Regions from separate parts of the Enterobacter sp. JBIWA008 genome, predicted to be linked through region 2. Evidence: riboswitches for the same ligand, from Rfam matches in the RefSeq annotation. Region 2 holds a riboswitch; each other region holds the start of a gene.
What was found. Region 2 has a riboswitch for thiamine pyrophosphate ahead of thiB (thiamine ABC transporter substrate binding subunit). Riboswitches for the same ligand answer to the same signal wherever they lie in the genome.

Region 1 (5,118 bases), 2.4 Mb from region 2:
CCGCATCCGATGTGAAAGTGGCTTCACGCAAAGGGTCGTGGACCTTAGCTGGTGCGTGCTGCGCCGCATTTTGGGCTTTTGTTTTGTGGATATCACAAGAGCCGTCATTCGCGTTCATCTCAGTACATCCTGAACGTTCTAATTGAGCACGATAGTGCGCATTAATGGCATGAGCCGGTGTTGTCGCTACCGTCAACATCAGTGCAATCAATATTAATTGAGTTTTCATAGCTAAATTTTTCTCCACCTTATAAAACGCACAGATAATAGGAGACGTACATCATGCCGACCCAAATGCCGACACCAATGAGCATCAGATGCAGGGTCGCTGAAAGAATGATATATCTGAGCATGTTTTTTCTGTCATCGCGATTCTTGCCAGAGGCAAGCGGGTTATTAACTTAATGGCGTCAGTTAATAATGCTTCAGTTGTATTTAGTTAAAAGCCCATTCCGACGCCAACTGATGCTCCCATATTATTGGCGGTATCATCAGAGAAGCTCACTTTCGCGATGACATGTGAACTAAAGTTAACGGATGCCCCGACGGCAATGGCGCTTTCACTATTGTATGTAGCTCCGCCAGCAGAAAACATAACATGCTGATTCGTTTGTACTTGCGGTAAACCTGCCATCGCCATGGCTCCTGAAATACCCGCATTGGCTTGCTTCTTATTATTATCCACTTCATCGTGCAGTGATTTAAATTGCTGGTTGGTATTATTATTCATTGCCTGTAACGTCTGTTTCGTTGCCAGCAGATCCTGAGCGGTGGCGGTAACCGCCTGGGTATTATCAGCCACTTTAGTTTGTGTTGCTGCGTCTACCTGCATGCGCGTCACGGTGGTCGTCACGCCATCTTTGCCATCTACGCCGTTAGTGGGTTTAGGGGCATTTTCCAGGCTATTAAGACGGTTATCTTGCACTTTATTAACGTTCTCCATATTGCTAATTTCTGTGCCGTTCGTCGTGACACCCTGTAAAGCAGCATCGCTTTTTTGATTGGCGGTATCTGCAAGCGCACCAGCAAGTAAGGCTTTTTGGTTAGCCTCATTTGTGGCTTTCTCAATAACCAAAACACCTAATTTAGTGGATTGAAGGTCACTATCCACCTGCGTTAAGCGATTTTCAGTTGAGAGATCGCGAGCAATACTATCATCCTTGTTTTGCGTAATTTGGTCTTGATGGTCATTCACAATATTTGTGATTGATGCGTCATCCCAAACGGCAGCAGCAGCGTCAGTAATATTCATGGCGCTACCTGCTACCACCCCCAATACAAAAACAGAAACAACAGATTTATTTAAAACTTTCATTCGAAGGACTCACATCATTAACGTTTTGAAAAACAAATTTAAGCAGAACAGTTTTTGCCATAGTGAGCATGTGGTTATCTGTATTTCCGTATGTCAATACAGGATATTTATTGCCCGGAGCTTTTTTAATTGCGTGAATAAACTATCAATTAAACTCAAATTAATGATTTTGATCTAAATCATAAATGATATGAATAAATGAAAGGTCAGGATGCGGTATCGAGGAGATTTATTTAATGTATACATTAACTTATGGATTGTTCGATAAATCAATGTGAGCGTTAAGCTATTGATGAAAGTACAAATGTTTAATAGAGTTAAATAAATTAATACCTTCTTATTCTTTCATGCGAAAGAAGTTTTCATATCTTATAAAAGCAGAAGAAGCACGTAATAAAGAACAAAAATAATAGACACAATAAAAGTGCGTAATAAAGTTTTTCAATAACGTATTAACAATTATCGAACCAGAATTAACTAAAGCGTAATAAATGTAGGTAAATGAAGGGAAAGAACGACTGGAGATTTCCGCTGTAACAAACGGGGTGATAAATCGAAACTCCTTGCGCCTGGCCTACGGCCGCGGTTACACTACCTAACGTTAATGAGTTTGATAACTCACTGTTTTAAAAGTATTTTGACTCGGGGTGCCCTTCTTTGTGAAGGCTGAGAAATACCCGTATTACCTGATCTGGATAATGCCAGCGTAGGGAAGTCAGATGCCTTCCCGGTCATCGCTTCTTCACGCAAGGCAGGAGCGAACCCATGCAGCCTGACCTGCTCGATTTACACGTTTTACACCACTTCCGAACCCGTTCTCCGCTTACGCATTGTATGACTAACGACGTCGTACAGACCTTTACTGCCAACGTTCTGCTGGCGCTTGGCGCCTCGCCGGCGATGGTGATTGAGGCGGAAGAGGCTGAACAGTTTGCCGGCATCGCCGATGCATTGCTGATCAACGTTGGTACGCTGACCTCACCGCGTGCCCAGGCGATGCGTCGGGCGATTGAGAGCGCGGTCGCTGCAGGCAAGCCCTGGACGCTGGACCCGGTTGCCGCGGGCGCCCTGACGTTCCGCACCCGCTTTTGCCATCAAATCCTGGCCCTGAAACCGGCCGCCATTCGCGGCAATGCCTCCGAAATTCTGGCTCTTGCCGGAATGAGCGCGGGCGGACGCGGCGTCGATACAACCGACACCGCAGCCAGCGCGGTGCCCGCCGCACAGGCGCTGGCTCGCCAGACCAATGCCGTTGTGGTAGTCACCGGTGAGGTGGATTACATCACTGATGGGCAACGCACCCGCACGGTAACGGGCGGCGATCCGCTGATGACGCGCGTGGTGGGAACCGGGTGCGCACTCTCTGCCGTTGTGGCGGCGAGTTGCTCACTGCCGGGCGACAGGCTGGATAACGTCTCCGCCGCGTGCGGATTTATGAAGCGAGCCGGAACGACAGCCATTGCGCATTCTCGTGGCCCAGGCAGTTTTGCCAGCGCGTTCCTGGATGCGCTCTACACGCTGGAGGAACTGGCATGAAACGGATTAACGCCCTGACCATAGCCGGCACCGATCCCAGCGGCGGCGCGGGTATCCAGGCTGACCTGAAAACCTTCTCCGCCCTTGGCGCATACGGCTGTTCCGTCATTACCGCGCTGGTGGCGCAAAACACGCGCGGCGTGCAGTCGGTTTACCGTATCGAGCCGGATTTTGTTGCCGCGCAGCTGGATTCAGTGTTCAGCGACGTGCGCATCGATACCACCAAGATCGGCATGTTGGCCGAGACCGACATTGTGGAAGCGGTGGCCGAGCGGCTTAAACGCTATCAGGTGCGAAACGTGGTGCTGGATACCGTCATGCTGGCAAAAAGCGGTGACCCGCTGCTCTCCGCCTCTGCCGTCGAGACGCTGCGCAAAAAGCTGCTGCCGCAGGTGGCGCTTATCACGCCCAATCTGCCGGAAGCCGCCGCGCTGTTGGGCGCATCGCATGCGCAAACGGAACGCGAGATGAAAGAGCAGGGGAACGCGCTGCTGTCGATGGGCTGCGGGGCGGTGCTGATGAAGGGCGGCCATCTGGATGACGCTGAAAGCCCGGACTGGCTCTTTACCCGCGACGGCGAAGTGCGTTTTACCGCTCCGCGCGTGCAGACCAAAAACACCCACGGCACGGGCTGTACGCTTTCGGCCGCGCTGGCGGCGCTGCGCCCGCGGCATGAAAGCTGGGCCGATACGGTGCGCGAAGCGAAAATCTGGCTCTCGGCGGCGCTGGCAAAAGCCGATACTCTGGAAGTCGGTCACGGTATTGGGCCGGTACACCATTTTCATGCATGGTGGTAAGCCGTATACTGGCAGGATACATCACGCCTGAGAAAAACAGAGATGGAACAAGCGCATACCCGGTTAATCGCTCAACTGAATGAACGGATCGCCGCGCCCGACAACACGCCGCTGTACCTGAAGTTTGCCGAAACGGTAAAAAATGCGGTGCGAAGCGGCATGCTGGAGCACGGGAACATTTTGCCCGGCGAGCGCGATCTGAGCCAGTTAACCGGGGTGTCGCGCATCACCGTGCGAAAAGCGATGCAGGCGCTGGAGGAAGAGGGGGTGGTGACGCGTTCCCGTGGCTATGGCACGCAAATCAACAACATCTTTGAATATTCGCTAAAAGAGGCGCGCGGCTTTTCCCGGCAGGTGGTACTGCGCGGCCAAAAGCCTAATACGCTGTGGGTCAACAAGCGGGTGGTGAAATGCCCGGAAGAGGTCGCAAGCCACCTGTCGATCCCTCCGGACAGCGAAGTCTTTTTGCTCAAGCGCATTCGCTATGTGGATGAAGATGCGGTGTCGATTGAAGAGTCCTGGGTACCGGTTGGGCTCATTCCCGATCCGGATGCTATAGGGATTTCACTGTACGATTACTTCCGCAGTCAGAATATTTTCCCACAGCGTACCCGTTCACGGGTAAGCGCCCGCATGCCGGACAGCGAGTTTCAGGCGCACATTAAGATGGATGAAAAAATACCGGTGCTGGTGATCAAGCAGGTCGCGCTTGACCAACAGCACCGGCCGATTGAGTACAGCATCAGCTACTGTCGCAGCGATCTATACGTCTTTGTGTGCGAGGAATAATTCGTCGCGAGTCGGGGCGCAGTCCCCGCCGCGGTGGCTGACCACCCAGGACGCCACGGCATTCCCCAGCAGAACGGCGTCTGCCAGTGACCATCCCGTTGCCAGCCCGGCAAGCGTGCCGCCCGCGTGGCTGTCGCCAGCGCCTATGGTGTCCACAACCGTCGCCGGGAAAGCCGGAACAACGCCCGCGTCATCGCCGTTATACCACGCGGCGCCGTCTTTATCATGGCGCACAATCAGCGCGGCGCCGAAACGCCGCTGCCACTGAGCGCCCAGGGTTTCTACTTCAACTTTCAGCCTCTCTGCGGCAAGCTCCGCTTCCTGACGATTTAGCGACACGATCGGCCTGCAGGCCATAATCCGCGCCATCAGCGCGTCGGGGATATCCGCAATGCGGGGGCCGAAATCGATAAACGCCGTCACGTCCCGCAACCCCTCCAGCCAGCGTGTCAGCAGCTCGCCGCACGGCGAGGCCAGCTGATAGCCGGATAAATAGACCAGGCTGTTCGACGGGATGTTAAGGACATCAAGCCAGCGCTGCTGCCACTGGTTCTCCACGCCGCTAAAGGACATAAAGGTGCGCTCGCCGTCTGGCTCCACCAGCGCCAGGCACCAGCCGTTGTCGCCGGTTTCGGCCTCGATGGCGCTATGCAGATCCTGCTTTGCCATGGCGTTGCGGAT
Region 2 (5,118 bases):
AGGACGGACATGAGATTGAGGTTCAGTCCGTCAACGATAACGGCCATCAGCGGCGGCAGCAGAAGCAGGAGCGCCAGCGCGATCAGGATAAAATCGGTAACGCGGCTGTGCAGGCTATCCTGCGGATCGCGCCAGCCGGTAATTTGATTGCTTCCTGCGGGAATGGCTTTACTCAGCCGCTGGCTCAACAGCACCAGCGCAAGGCAGCACGCCATCTGCATCATCGCCAGCAGCGCGGCGCGACCGGGATCGTAGTCGTAGCTTAAGGCCTGGTAAATCGCCAGCTCAATGGTGGTGGCCTGCGGCCCGCCGCCGAGCGACAGCACGGTGGCAAAGCTGGCAAAGCAGAGCATGAAGATTAACGCCGCGACGGGCGGGATCTGGCGGCGCAGCCAGGGCCATTCGACAAAGCGGAAGAACGACACGCCGCGCATGCCGAGCTGGGCAGCAACCTGACGCTGTTCGCCGGGAATGTTTTCCAGCGCCTGCAAAAAGAGGCGCGTCGCCATCGGCATATTGAAAAATACGTGCGCCAGCAGAATGCCCTGCAGGCCGTATGGAGAGAATGACCATTCCAGACCAAGCTGGCCGAACAGCGAAGCCAGCCAGCCCTGGCGACCGTAAACGCTGAGGATCCCAAATACCGCCACCAGCACGGGCAGGATCAGCGTCATGGCACACAGGCGAAGCAGCGCCTCTCTGCCTGGGAAACGCCGACGATACAGTGCGCGTGCCAGAAAAATGGCCGGGATAACCGACAGCAGGGCAGAAAGTAACGCCTGCCAGAAGGAGAACCGGATAACGTGCCAGAGGTAGCTGTCGTGCCAGAGGGCGAGCAGGTCACTCTCTGGCGCGTTGAACCACAGTGCAAGAAAAGCCCCCAGGCTGACCACTACCATCACTACGGCGGCGAGCAGCCCGGGAAGTAACCAGCCGGGAATCAACGGCTGACGGCGCGTTGCCATTCACTTACCCATGCCGCACGCTGCGCGGCGACCTGCTGCGGCGTAAACTCCAGCGAGGCTGTTGGTTTGGTCAACTGCTCGAAACCTGCGGGCAGCGCAACGCTGGTGACCGGATACATCCAGTTGCCTGCGGGAATGGCATTCTGGAACGCCGGTGAAACCATGAACTTCAGGAACTTCTCGGCCAGCTCCGGCTGTTTGCTGGCGGCGGTACGCGCGGCGACTTCCACCTGCAGATAGTGCCCTTCAGCAAAATCAGCGGCAGCATAGTTATCTTTCTTCTCGGCGATAATGTGATAGGCCGGAGAGGTGGTGTAGCTCAGCACCAGGTCGCTTTCGCCTTTCAGGAACAGGCCATAGGCTTCGCTCCAGCCTTTGGTGACGGTGACGGTTTTGGCGGCCAGTTTCTGCCACGCTTCCGGTGCTTTATCCCCGTACACCTTTTGCATCCACAGCAGCAGGCCCAGACCCGGTGTGCTGGTACGCGGATCTTCATAAATCACGCGCCATTTCTGGTCACTCTCGACCAGCTCTTTCAGGCTCTTCGGCGGGTTTTTCAGCTTATTTTTGTCGTAAACAAAAGCAAAGTAGCCATAGTCGAACGGCACAAAGGTGTCGTTTTTCCAGCCGCCAGGCACGTTAACGGCATCTGCCGCTACGCCGCTTTTGGCAAACAGTTTGGTTTGCGAGGCGGCTTCCAGCAGGTTGTTATCCAGCCCGAGCACCACGTCGGCCTTGCTGTTTTTCCCTTCCATGCGCAGACGGTTGAGCAGCGACACGCCATCTTCCAGCGCCACGAACTTCAGCTCGCAGTTACAGTCCGCTTCAAAGGCTTTTTTAACCACCGGGCCAGGGCCCCAGTCGGCAGAGAAGGAGTCATAGGTGTAGACCGTCAGGACGGGCTTCGCAAAAGCAGGCAGCGCAAACAGCGCCAGCAGGGGGAGAACTTTTTTTAACACTTTGCACCTCAAAGTTGAGTGGCAAAGGATTTTGAGCGACAGCCTCAAATCCCTTCGCCGGCGTTATCCGGATCAGGTTCGACGGGTATTATCTCAGCGCACATCTGTGATGCAGCACCCCGTTGAGAACGGCGCTATTGTAATGATTTGGTGAATATTACGAAAGCGTTATGGCTCCGGCGGCGCAAACCAGGCGGATTTAAAATCAAACCAGCCCAGAGTATTCATCCGCAGGCCGCGCATGCTGCGCTGACCCTGGATCATCAGCCAGTGGTGGATCAACGGCACGATTGCCTGCTCGGCCAGCAGCTGCTGGCACCACGCAGCAAGATTCATTTCTCCCGCACGCCACTGGGCGGCATCCTGTTGCCAGTCACGGTCGATGCAGTGCTGGATCAGCGGGACTTCATACAGATGCGAGAAGAGCGAGAAATCGAGCGGCAGGGTAAAGTTGGCGCTGTTGAGCCAGATATCACTGGCGATCTCCCCCTGATGCCATTCGTCATAGTCCACTTCCCTGACGTCTAACGTGACCCCCTCTGCTGCCAGCAGTCGGGTCATGATTCTGGCGATAAAACGATGCTCCACGTGCTCGCGGTAGTAGGTCAGGGTGATGGACTCCAGTCCGGCGGGTTTGTCGCAGTGAACCGGGCGGGCGTGATGCCAGCGCGGAAGCAGGCCGTACGCCGGGAACCAGTATGTCTGGTACTGCTCTTCCGCATGGTAGATAAGATTGGAAGGGGATAAAACGTGGCTGATCCACTTGCGGACGGCCTGGTTTGCCCCACGGTGGGTGCGGCGGTCAAAGAGGAGGTAGTAACATCCCTCTTCCAGGCGACTCTCCACGGCTTTTTCTCCCGTGGTGGGGCCTTCAAGCGTTAGCCCGCAGCTTAGGTCTTCATTGAGATCCGGTAATACCCAGACGTTCACTTCGTCGATGAGCGCCCGATAGCCAAAGTAGTCATCGAACGCGCGGATTTTCAGCTGGTTGCTGTTATTGCGGGAGACGGAGTAAGGCCCGGTGCCAATTGGCAGGCTGGCAAAATTGTTCATTGATTCCCACTCACCGGGCAAAATCATCGACGGCACATAGCCCAGCAGCCAGGGAAGCCACTTGTCCTGCTGCGACAGCTCAATATCCAGCGTCCAGGCCGTGGGGGAGTGGATGCGCGAAATATGCGAGTAGAGCGGCAGCCTGCGGGCTCGTTCCAGAGAGGCAATGACGTCGTGCATTTCCAGCTCGCGGCCGTGGTGAAAGTGGATGCCGGGGCGTAAAAAGAAGCGCCAGTGGCGCGGGGAAAGTTGCTGCCAGTGGTGCGCGATATCCGCTTCCAGTTCCCCGTTTTCCTCATTTATCCGCGTCAGGCCGCTGAAGATTTGCCGGGCCATGTGGGTTTCTGAGCGGCGTAAGGCCGTGCCGGGCAACAGATTTTTCATCGGACGGTAGTAGAGCACCCGCAGGATGTGGCGGCCCTGACGAAAGCTGCGCCCGAGATGGGAAACCAGCATCTGGCGCACGGCGGCTTTGTCGCCAACCAGCTGTACCAGCTGATCGATGCGGTCCTGCTCGAGCAGATCTTCCGCGCGCTGCTGCTGCAGTGCCAGCCCGGTATAGAGAAAGGTCAGCCGCGAGCGTTTCCCACGTCCCGCCTCCGCTTCCCAACTTAGCCAACCCTGCTGCTGCATGGTGTTGAGCAGCGTACGCATATGGCGGCGGGAACAGCTAAGCAGGTCAGCCAGCTCGTTGAGCGTGGTCTCCTGCGATTGCCCCTCGCAGCACTGCCAGAGGCGGATAAACTGTTGTTGCAGACGACCGGAAGGCATAAAAGGGGAACTCCTGACAAAAAACCAGCAATTTATTTATCCCTATATTAGGCCAATAATTCTTCTCGATGAAGCGAGGAGGTAAATTATGAAGAGGTCTACCGCACGTCAGTTTTATCAGCAGTACTTTTCAGCGACAAAAGGATCGTCCTGGCTGGCCCGCCGGTGTGCAGAGCAACGGCTGAAAACGTTAGAAGAATTGATGCAGTGGGACGTTACAACACCGGCCTCTTCCCGCTAACTCGCCTCGATCATGTGTGACTGAGTATTGGTGCTTATCACCCGCCAGCAAAATGTTTTTGCTGGCTTTTTTCGTTTATTCTTTCACCCAATTTCGATTCGCTTTCACAAGGACTTGCGCATGCTGTGGTTGATGACGATGGGGCGACGCCTGAACGGCGTGTATGCCGCTTTTATGCTGGTGGCCTTTATGATGGGCGTGGCGGGGGCGCTGCAGGCGCCGACGCTGAGCCTGTTTCTCAGCCGCGAGGTGGGGGCACAGCCGTTTTGGGTCGGCCTGTTTTACACCGTCAACGCCATTGCCGGGATCCTGGTCAGCCTCGCGCTGGCGAAACGATCGGACAGCCAGGGCGATCGCCGCAGGCTGATCCTCTTTTGCTGCGCCATGGCCGTGGGCAACGCGCTGCTCTTTGCCTTCAACCGTCATTATCTGACGCTTATTACCTGCGGCGTGCTGCTGGCGTCGCTGGCGAACACCGCCATGCCGCAGCTGTTCGCGCTGGCCCGCGAATATGCGGATAGCTCGGCGCGGGAAGTGGTGATGTTCAGCTCGGTGATGCGTGCCCAGCTCTCGCTGGCGTGGGTCATCGGTCCGCCGCTGGCCTTCATGCTGGCGTTGAACTACGGCTTTACCGCCATGTTCTCCATCGCCGCCGGGATTTTTGTCATCAGTCTGGTATTGATTGCCTTCGCGCTGCCGTCCGTGGCGCGCGTCGAACAGGCGACGGACAAACCTGTCACCGAGGTGAGCGGCTGGCAGGACAAAAACGTCCGCATGCTGTTTATTGCCTCCACGCTGATGTGGACCTGCAATACCATGTACATCATTGATATGCCGCTGTGGATCAGCAGCGATCTGGGTTTACCGGACAAGCTTGCGGGGATCTTAATGGGAACTGCCGCCGGGCTGGAAATTCCGGCGATGATTCTGGCGGGTTACTACGTTAAGCGCTTTGGAAAGCGTCGGATGATGATCGTCGCCGTGGCGGCCGGGGTGCTGTTCTACGCGGGGCTGATTCTTTTCCATTCGCGTGAAGCGTTGCTGGCGCTGCAGCTGTTTAACGCCGTGTTTATTGGAATTGTTGCCGGGATCGGCATGCTCTGGTTTCAGGATCTCATGCCCGGGCGTG
Region 3 (5,118 bases), 490 kb from region 2:
TCAGTTCGGTCATTTTTGCAGTTCCTTAAGCGTCATGGCCTCAGTGTAACACTACTCATACTCGGCCCGACACATCGCCACGGTATCTTCTATCAGCCGGCGCGCCACGGTGCCCGGCGGAGGCAACAGCGGTAGATCGTCGTAGCGATACCAGTTCGCATCCAGCAGTTCTTTCTGGTCGATAACGATCTCACCGCTGTCGTATTCGGCCATAAAGGCCGTCATCAGCGACTGTGGGAACGGCCACGGCTGAGAGGTGACATAGCGCAGGTTCTTCACTTTTATCCCGCTCTCCTCCATCACCTCGCGAGCCACCGCCTGTTCCAGCGTTTCTCCCACCTCGACGAAGCCGGCCAGCACGGTGTGAACGCCGTTGCGATGACGGGTATGCTGCGCCAGCAAAATAGCATCATCCCGGCGGATAGCGACAATAATGCACGGCGCAATTTGCGGATAGTAGCGTTCGCGGCAGTGGCTGCAGAGCATCGCCCACTCGGTTTTGCTCGGACGCATGGTATGACCGCAGTAGCCGCAGTATTTATGCGAGCGGTAAAACTCCGCCAGCTGCACACCGCGCCCCGCCAGCTGGAACAGGCCCACGTCCAGATCCAACACCTGGCGAACGGATCCCAGATCCTGACGACGCGCTTGTTGGATCAACCACACCGGCTCACCCTGCCACTCGCCGATCTTTAGCGCAGGCTGACCCGCGAGATCGAACGTTTCCGCCGCACCGTAGGGCAGTTCTCCACCGGGCAACCATAATTTTTGTTCGTGGCTGACGATCCACCAACCCAGATCTGATTTTTCAATAATACGATCCATATCTATTGCACTACCTTCGCTTCACTGACATGTTGTTAGCATTGTGGTTACATTCTGGATAAGCAGATTCAATCCTACATTTGCGGAGTCGACCATGTTAAACCAGCTGCAAAGCCTGACTGAGCGCGTTAGAGGAAGTAACAAACTGGTGGATCGCTGGCTACATGTACGCAAGCATCTACTCGTGGCTTATTACAATCTGGTCGGTATTAAGCCTGGCAAAGAATCGTTTATGCGACTGAATGAAAAAGCGCTGGATGATTTTTGTCAGGGCCTGGTCGACTATCTGTCCGACGGCCATTTCAATATTTATGAACGCATTATCCGCGAAATGGAAGGGACAACACCCTATTTAGCGGCCAGCAAGCTCTATCCGCTGCTGGAAGCCAACACCCAGCAGATCATGGATTACTATGATTCCGCGCTTGAGAACGCCATCGATCACGATAACTATCTCGAGTTCCAGCGGGCGCTTTCCGATCTCGGTGAAGCGCTGGAAGAGCGATTTACGCTGGAAGATAAGCTGATCGCCCTCGTTCTGGACAATGATTTGAACATCAGTAACGAAGAGAACGTCGCGCGCCCTGCTTGAGTTCTTTATCGTTAACGAGTAATTTACAACCATTCGCCCCTCTCACGAGGGGGATTTTTCTTGTCGGAGTGCCCAGCGCCTGAAAGCGCGGGCTGAGACCGTTAATTCGGGATCCGCGGAACCTGATCAGGCTAATACCTGCGAAGGGAACAAGAGTCACACTGCTGTTGTATCGCCCCTGGGCGATCCTCTCTTGCTTCATCCGTCGTCTGACAAGCCATGTCCTTCACTTTTGGAATGAGCTATGTCTACTGCAAAACTGACCCGCCGCGAACAGCGCGCACAGGCCCAACACTTCATCGACACTCTGGAAGGCAGCGCTTTCCCGAACTCGAAACGCATCTACATTTCCGGCTCGCAGTCCGATATCCGCGTCCCAATGCGCGAAATTCAGCTCAGCCCGACGCTTATCGGCGGCAGCAAAGATAACCCGCAGTATGAAGACAACGAAGCCGTGCCGGTATATGACACCTCCGGCCCGTACGGCGATCCTGCTGTTGCCATCAACGTCCAGCAGGGTCTGGCTAAGCTGCGCCAGCCGTGGATTAATGCGCGCAACGACTGCGAAGAACTGAGCGTGCGCAGCTCTGCGTACACCAAAGAGCGCCTGGCCGACGACGGTCTGGACGAGCTGCGCTTTACCGGCTTGCTGACGCCAAAACGCGCTAAAGCGGGCAAATGCGTGACCCAGCTGCACTACGCGCGCCAGGGCATCGTCACGCCGGAGATGGAGTTCATCGCCATCCGCGAAAACATGGGTCGCGAGCGCATCCGTAGCGAAGTGCTGCGCTACCAGCATCCGGGTGAAGGCTTTGGCGCTCGCCTGCCGGAGAACATCACGCCGGAGTTTGTGCGTGACGAAGTGGCCGCCGGGCGCGCAATTATCCCCGCCAACATCAACCACCCGGAATCTGAGCCGATGATTATCGGCCGCAACTTCCTGGTGAAGGTCAACGCGAACATTGGTAACTCTGCCGTCACCTCCTCCATCGAAGAAGAGGTGGAAAAGCTGGTCTGGTCCACGCGCTGGGGCGCGGACACGGTAATGGATCTCTCCACCGGCCGTTATATCCATGAAACCCGCGAATGGATCCTGCGTAACAGCCCGGTACCGATTGGCACCGTCCCGATTTATCAGGCGCTGGAGAAGGTCAACGGCATTGCCGAAGACCTCACCTGGGAAACATTCCGCGACACGCTGCTGGAGCAGGCTGAGCAGGGCGTGGACTACTTCACTATTCACGCGGGCGTGCTGCTGCGCTACGTGCCGATGACGGCGAAGCGTCTGACCGGCATCGTCTCGCGCGGCGGTTCCATTATGGCGAAGTGGTGCCTGTCCCATCATCAGGAAAACTTCCTCTACGAACACTTTCGCGAGATCTGCGAAATCTGCGCCGCCTATGACGTATCCCTGTCACTGGGTGACGGTCTGCGCCCGGGCTCCATCCGCGACGCCAACGACGAAGCGCAGTTTGCCGAGCTGCACACGCTGGGCGAACTGACCAAAATCGCCTGGGAGTATGACGTGCAGGTGATGATTGAAGGCCCGGGACACGTGCCGATGCAAATGATCCGCCGCAACATGACCGAAGAGCTGGAGCACTGCCACGAAGCGCCGTTCTATACCCTGGGTCCGTTGACCACGGATATTGCTCCGGGCTATGACCACTTCACCTCCGGGATTGGTGCGGCGATGATTGGCTGGTTCGGCTGCGCCATGCTCTGCTACGTGACGCCGAAAGAGCATCTCGGCCTGCCAAACAAAGAGGACGTGAAGCAGGGGCTGATCACCTACAAAATTGCCGCTCATGCGGCGGATCTGGCCAAAGGCCACCCGGGGGCGCAAATCCGCGATAACGCCATGTCGAAGGCGCGCTTCGAATTCCGCTGGGAAGACCAATTCAACCTGGCGCTGGACCCGTTCACCGCCCGCGCTTATCACGATGAGACCCTGCCGCAGGAATCAGGCAAAGTCGCACACTTCTGCTCAATGTGCGGGCCAAAATTCTGCTCGATGAAAATCAGCCAGGAGGTGCGCGACTACGCCGCCGCGCAAACCATTGAAGTGGGTATGGCTGACATGTCTGAAACCTTCCGCGCCAAAGGCGGCGAAATCTATCTCAAAAAAGAGGAGGCGTAATGTACCAGCCCGATTTCCCGCCCGTCCCCTACCGTTTAGGACTCTATCCGGTGGTGGACAGCGTAGCGTGGATAGAGCGCCTGCTGGAGACAGGCGTTCGCACCCTCCAGCTGCGCATCAAGAATAAACCCGATGACGAGGTGGAAGCCGATGTGGTTGCCGCAATCGAGCTTGGGCGTCGGTATAACGCCCGCCTGTTTATCAACGACTACTGGCGGCTGGCCGTTAAGCACCGGGCATATGGCGTGCATCTGGGTCAGGAGGACCTGGAAACAACGGACCTGAGCGCAATCCGCGAAGCCGGGTTGCGTCTGGGCGTGTCAACGCACGATGATATGGAGATCGACGTGGCCCTCGCGGCCCGTCCCTCTTACATCGCGCTGGGTCACGTCTTCCCGACGCAAACTAAGCAGATGCCCTCCGCACCGCAGGGACTGACGCAGCTGGCGAGTCACGTTAAACGCCTTGCCGATTACCCCACCGTCGCCATCGGCGGAATCAGCCTTGAACGTGCCCCGGCGGTGCTTGAGACCGGCGTCGGCAGCATCGCCGTCGTCAGCGCCATCACCCAGGCCGCAGACTGGCAGGCCGCAACCGCACAGCTGTTACAGCTGGCAGGAGCAGGCGATGAATGATCGTGATTTTATGCGCTACAGCCGTCAGATCCTGCTGGAAGATATCGCCATCGACGGGCAGCAAAAACTGCTCACCAGCCGGGTGCTGATTGTTGGCCTGGGGGGATTAGGCGCACCCGCCGCGCTCTATCTGGCAGGGGCGGGTATCGGTACGCTGGTCCTGGCCGACGACGATGAGGTCCACCTCAGCAACCTGCAGCGGCAAATCCTCTTTACCACCAAGGATATCAACCAGCCGAAAGCGCAAATCACCCGGCAGCGCCTGAACCAGCTCAACCCGGATATCGAGCTGATTGCCTTACAGGAGCGGCTTAGCGGTGAAAGCCTGCGCTGCGAAGTCGCCCTTGCCGACGTAGTGCTGGACTGCACGGACAACATGGCGACGCGCCAGGCGATTAACGCCGCCTGCGTGGCAAATAATACGCCGCTCATTACCGCCAGCGCGGTGGGGTTCGGCGGGCAAATGATGGTCCTGACCCCGCCGTGGTCGCAGGGCTGCTATCGCTGCCTGTGGCCGGACAATGCCGAGCCGACACGCAACTGCCGTACGGCGGGCATTCTTGGTCCGGTGGTCGGGGTGATGGGCACCATGCAGGCGCTGGAAGCCATCAAGCTGCTCAGCGGCATGGACACAGAACGCAATACGCTGCGTCTGTTTGATGCCCGCTCCAGCGGCTGGCGCCAGCTGGCGTTACGCCGCGCCAGCGGCTGCCCGGTATGTGGAGGCCGCGATGCGCATTCTGTTTAACGATGAGCCTATGAGCTGCGACGACGGGCTTACCGTTGCCGTACTGCTCGATAAATTACGTCAGCTCAAGCCGGGAACGGCGCTGGCGCTCAATCAACAGATCCTGCCGCGCGAGCAGTGGGAACATCAGCAGGTCAATGACGGCGACCAGATCCTGCTGTTTCAGGTTATCGCAGGG

Region 1: it holds a riboswitch for thiamine pyrophosphate, as region 2 does, so the genes downstream of both, thiM (hydroxyethylthiazole kinase) here and thiB (thiamine ABC transporter substrate binding subunit) in region 2, are expected to answer to the same signal.
Region 3: it holds a riboswitch for thiamine pyrophosphate, as region 2 does, so the genes downstream of both, thiC (phosphomethylpyrimidine synthase ThiC) here and thiB (thiamine ABC transporter substrate binding subunit) in region 2, are expected to answer to the same signal.

What each region holds. Positions count from the first base shown of each region.
Region 1 is NZ_CP074149.1:3,182,007-3,187,124, reverse strand. Features, by position in the region: gene KGP24_RS15325 (hypothetical protein) at 1-229, opposite strand, end outside; gene KGP24_RS15320 (YadA C-terminal domain-containing protein) at 440-1,315, opposite strand; TPP riboswitch at 1,949-2,045, shown strand; gene thiM (hydroxyethylthiazole kinase) at 2,081-2,851, shown strand; gene thiD (bifunctional hydroxymethylpyrimidine kinase/phosphomethylpyrimidine kinase) at 2,848-3,648, shown strand; gene KGP24_RS15305 (GntR family transcriptional regulator) at 3,691-4,437, shown strand; gene KGP24_RS15300 (PfkB family carbohydrate kinase) at 4,411-5,118, opposite strand, start outside.
Region 2 is NZ_CP074149.1:771,201-776,318, forward strand. Features, by position in the region: gene thiP (thiamine/thiamine pyrophosphate ABC transporter permease ThiP) at 1-965, opposite strand, end outside; gene thiB (thiamine ABC transporter substrate binding subunit) at 941-1,924, opposite strand; TPP riboswitch at 1,956-2,056, opposite strand; gene sgrR (HTH-type transcriptional regulator SgrR) at 2,093-3,748, opposite strand; gene sgrT (glucose uptake inhibitor SgrT) at 3,837-3,989, shown strand; gene KGP24_RS03715 (sugar efflux transporter) at 4,110-5,118, shown strand, end outside.
Region 3 is NZ_CP074149.1:276,389-281,506, reverse strand. Features, by position in the region: gene hemE (uroporphyrinogen decarboxylase) at 1-13, opposite strand, end outside; gene nudC (NAD(+) diphosphatase) at 52-825, opposite strand; gene rsd (sigma D regulator) at 920-1,417, shown strand; TPP riboswitch at 1,472-1,583, shown strand; gene thiC (phosphomethylpyrimidine synthase ThiC) at 1,662-3,557, shown strand; gene thiE (thiamine phosphate synthase) at 3,557-4,192, shown strand; gene KGP24_RS01330 (HesA/MoeB/ThiF family protein) at 4,185-4,940, shown strand; gene thiS (sulfur carrier protein ThiS) at 4,924-5,118, shown strand, end outside.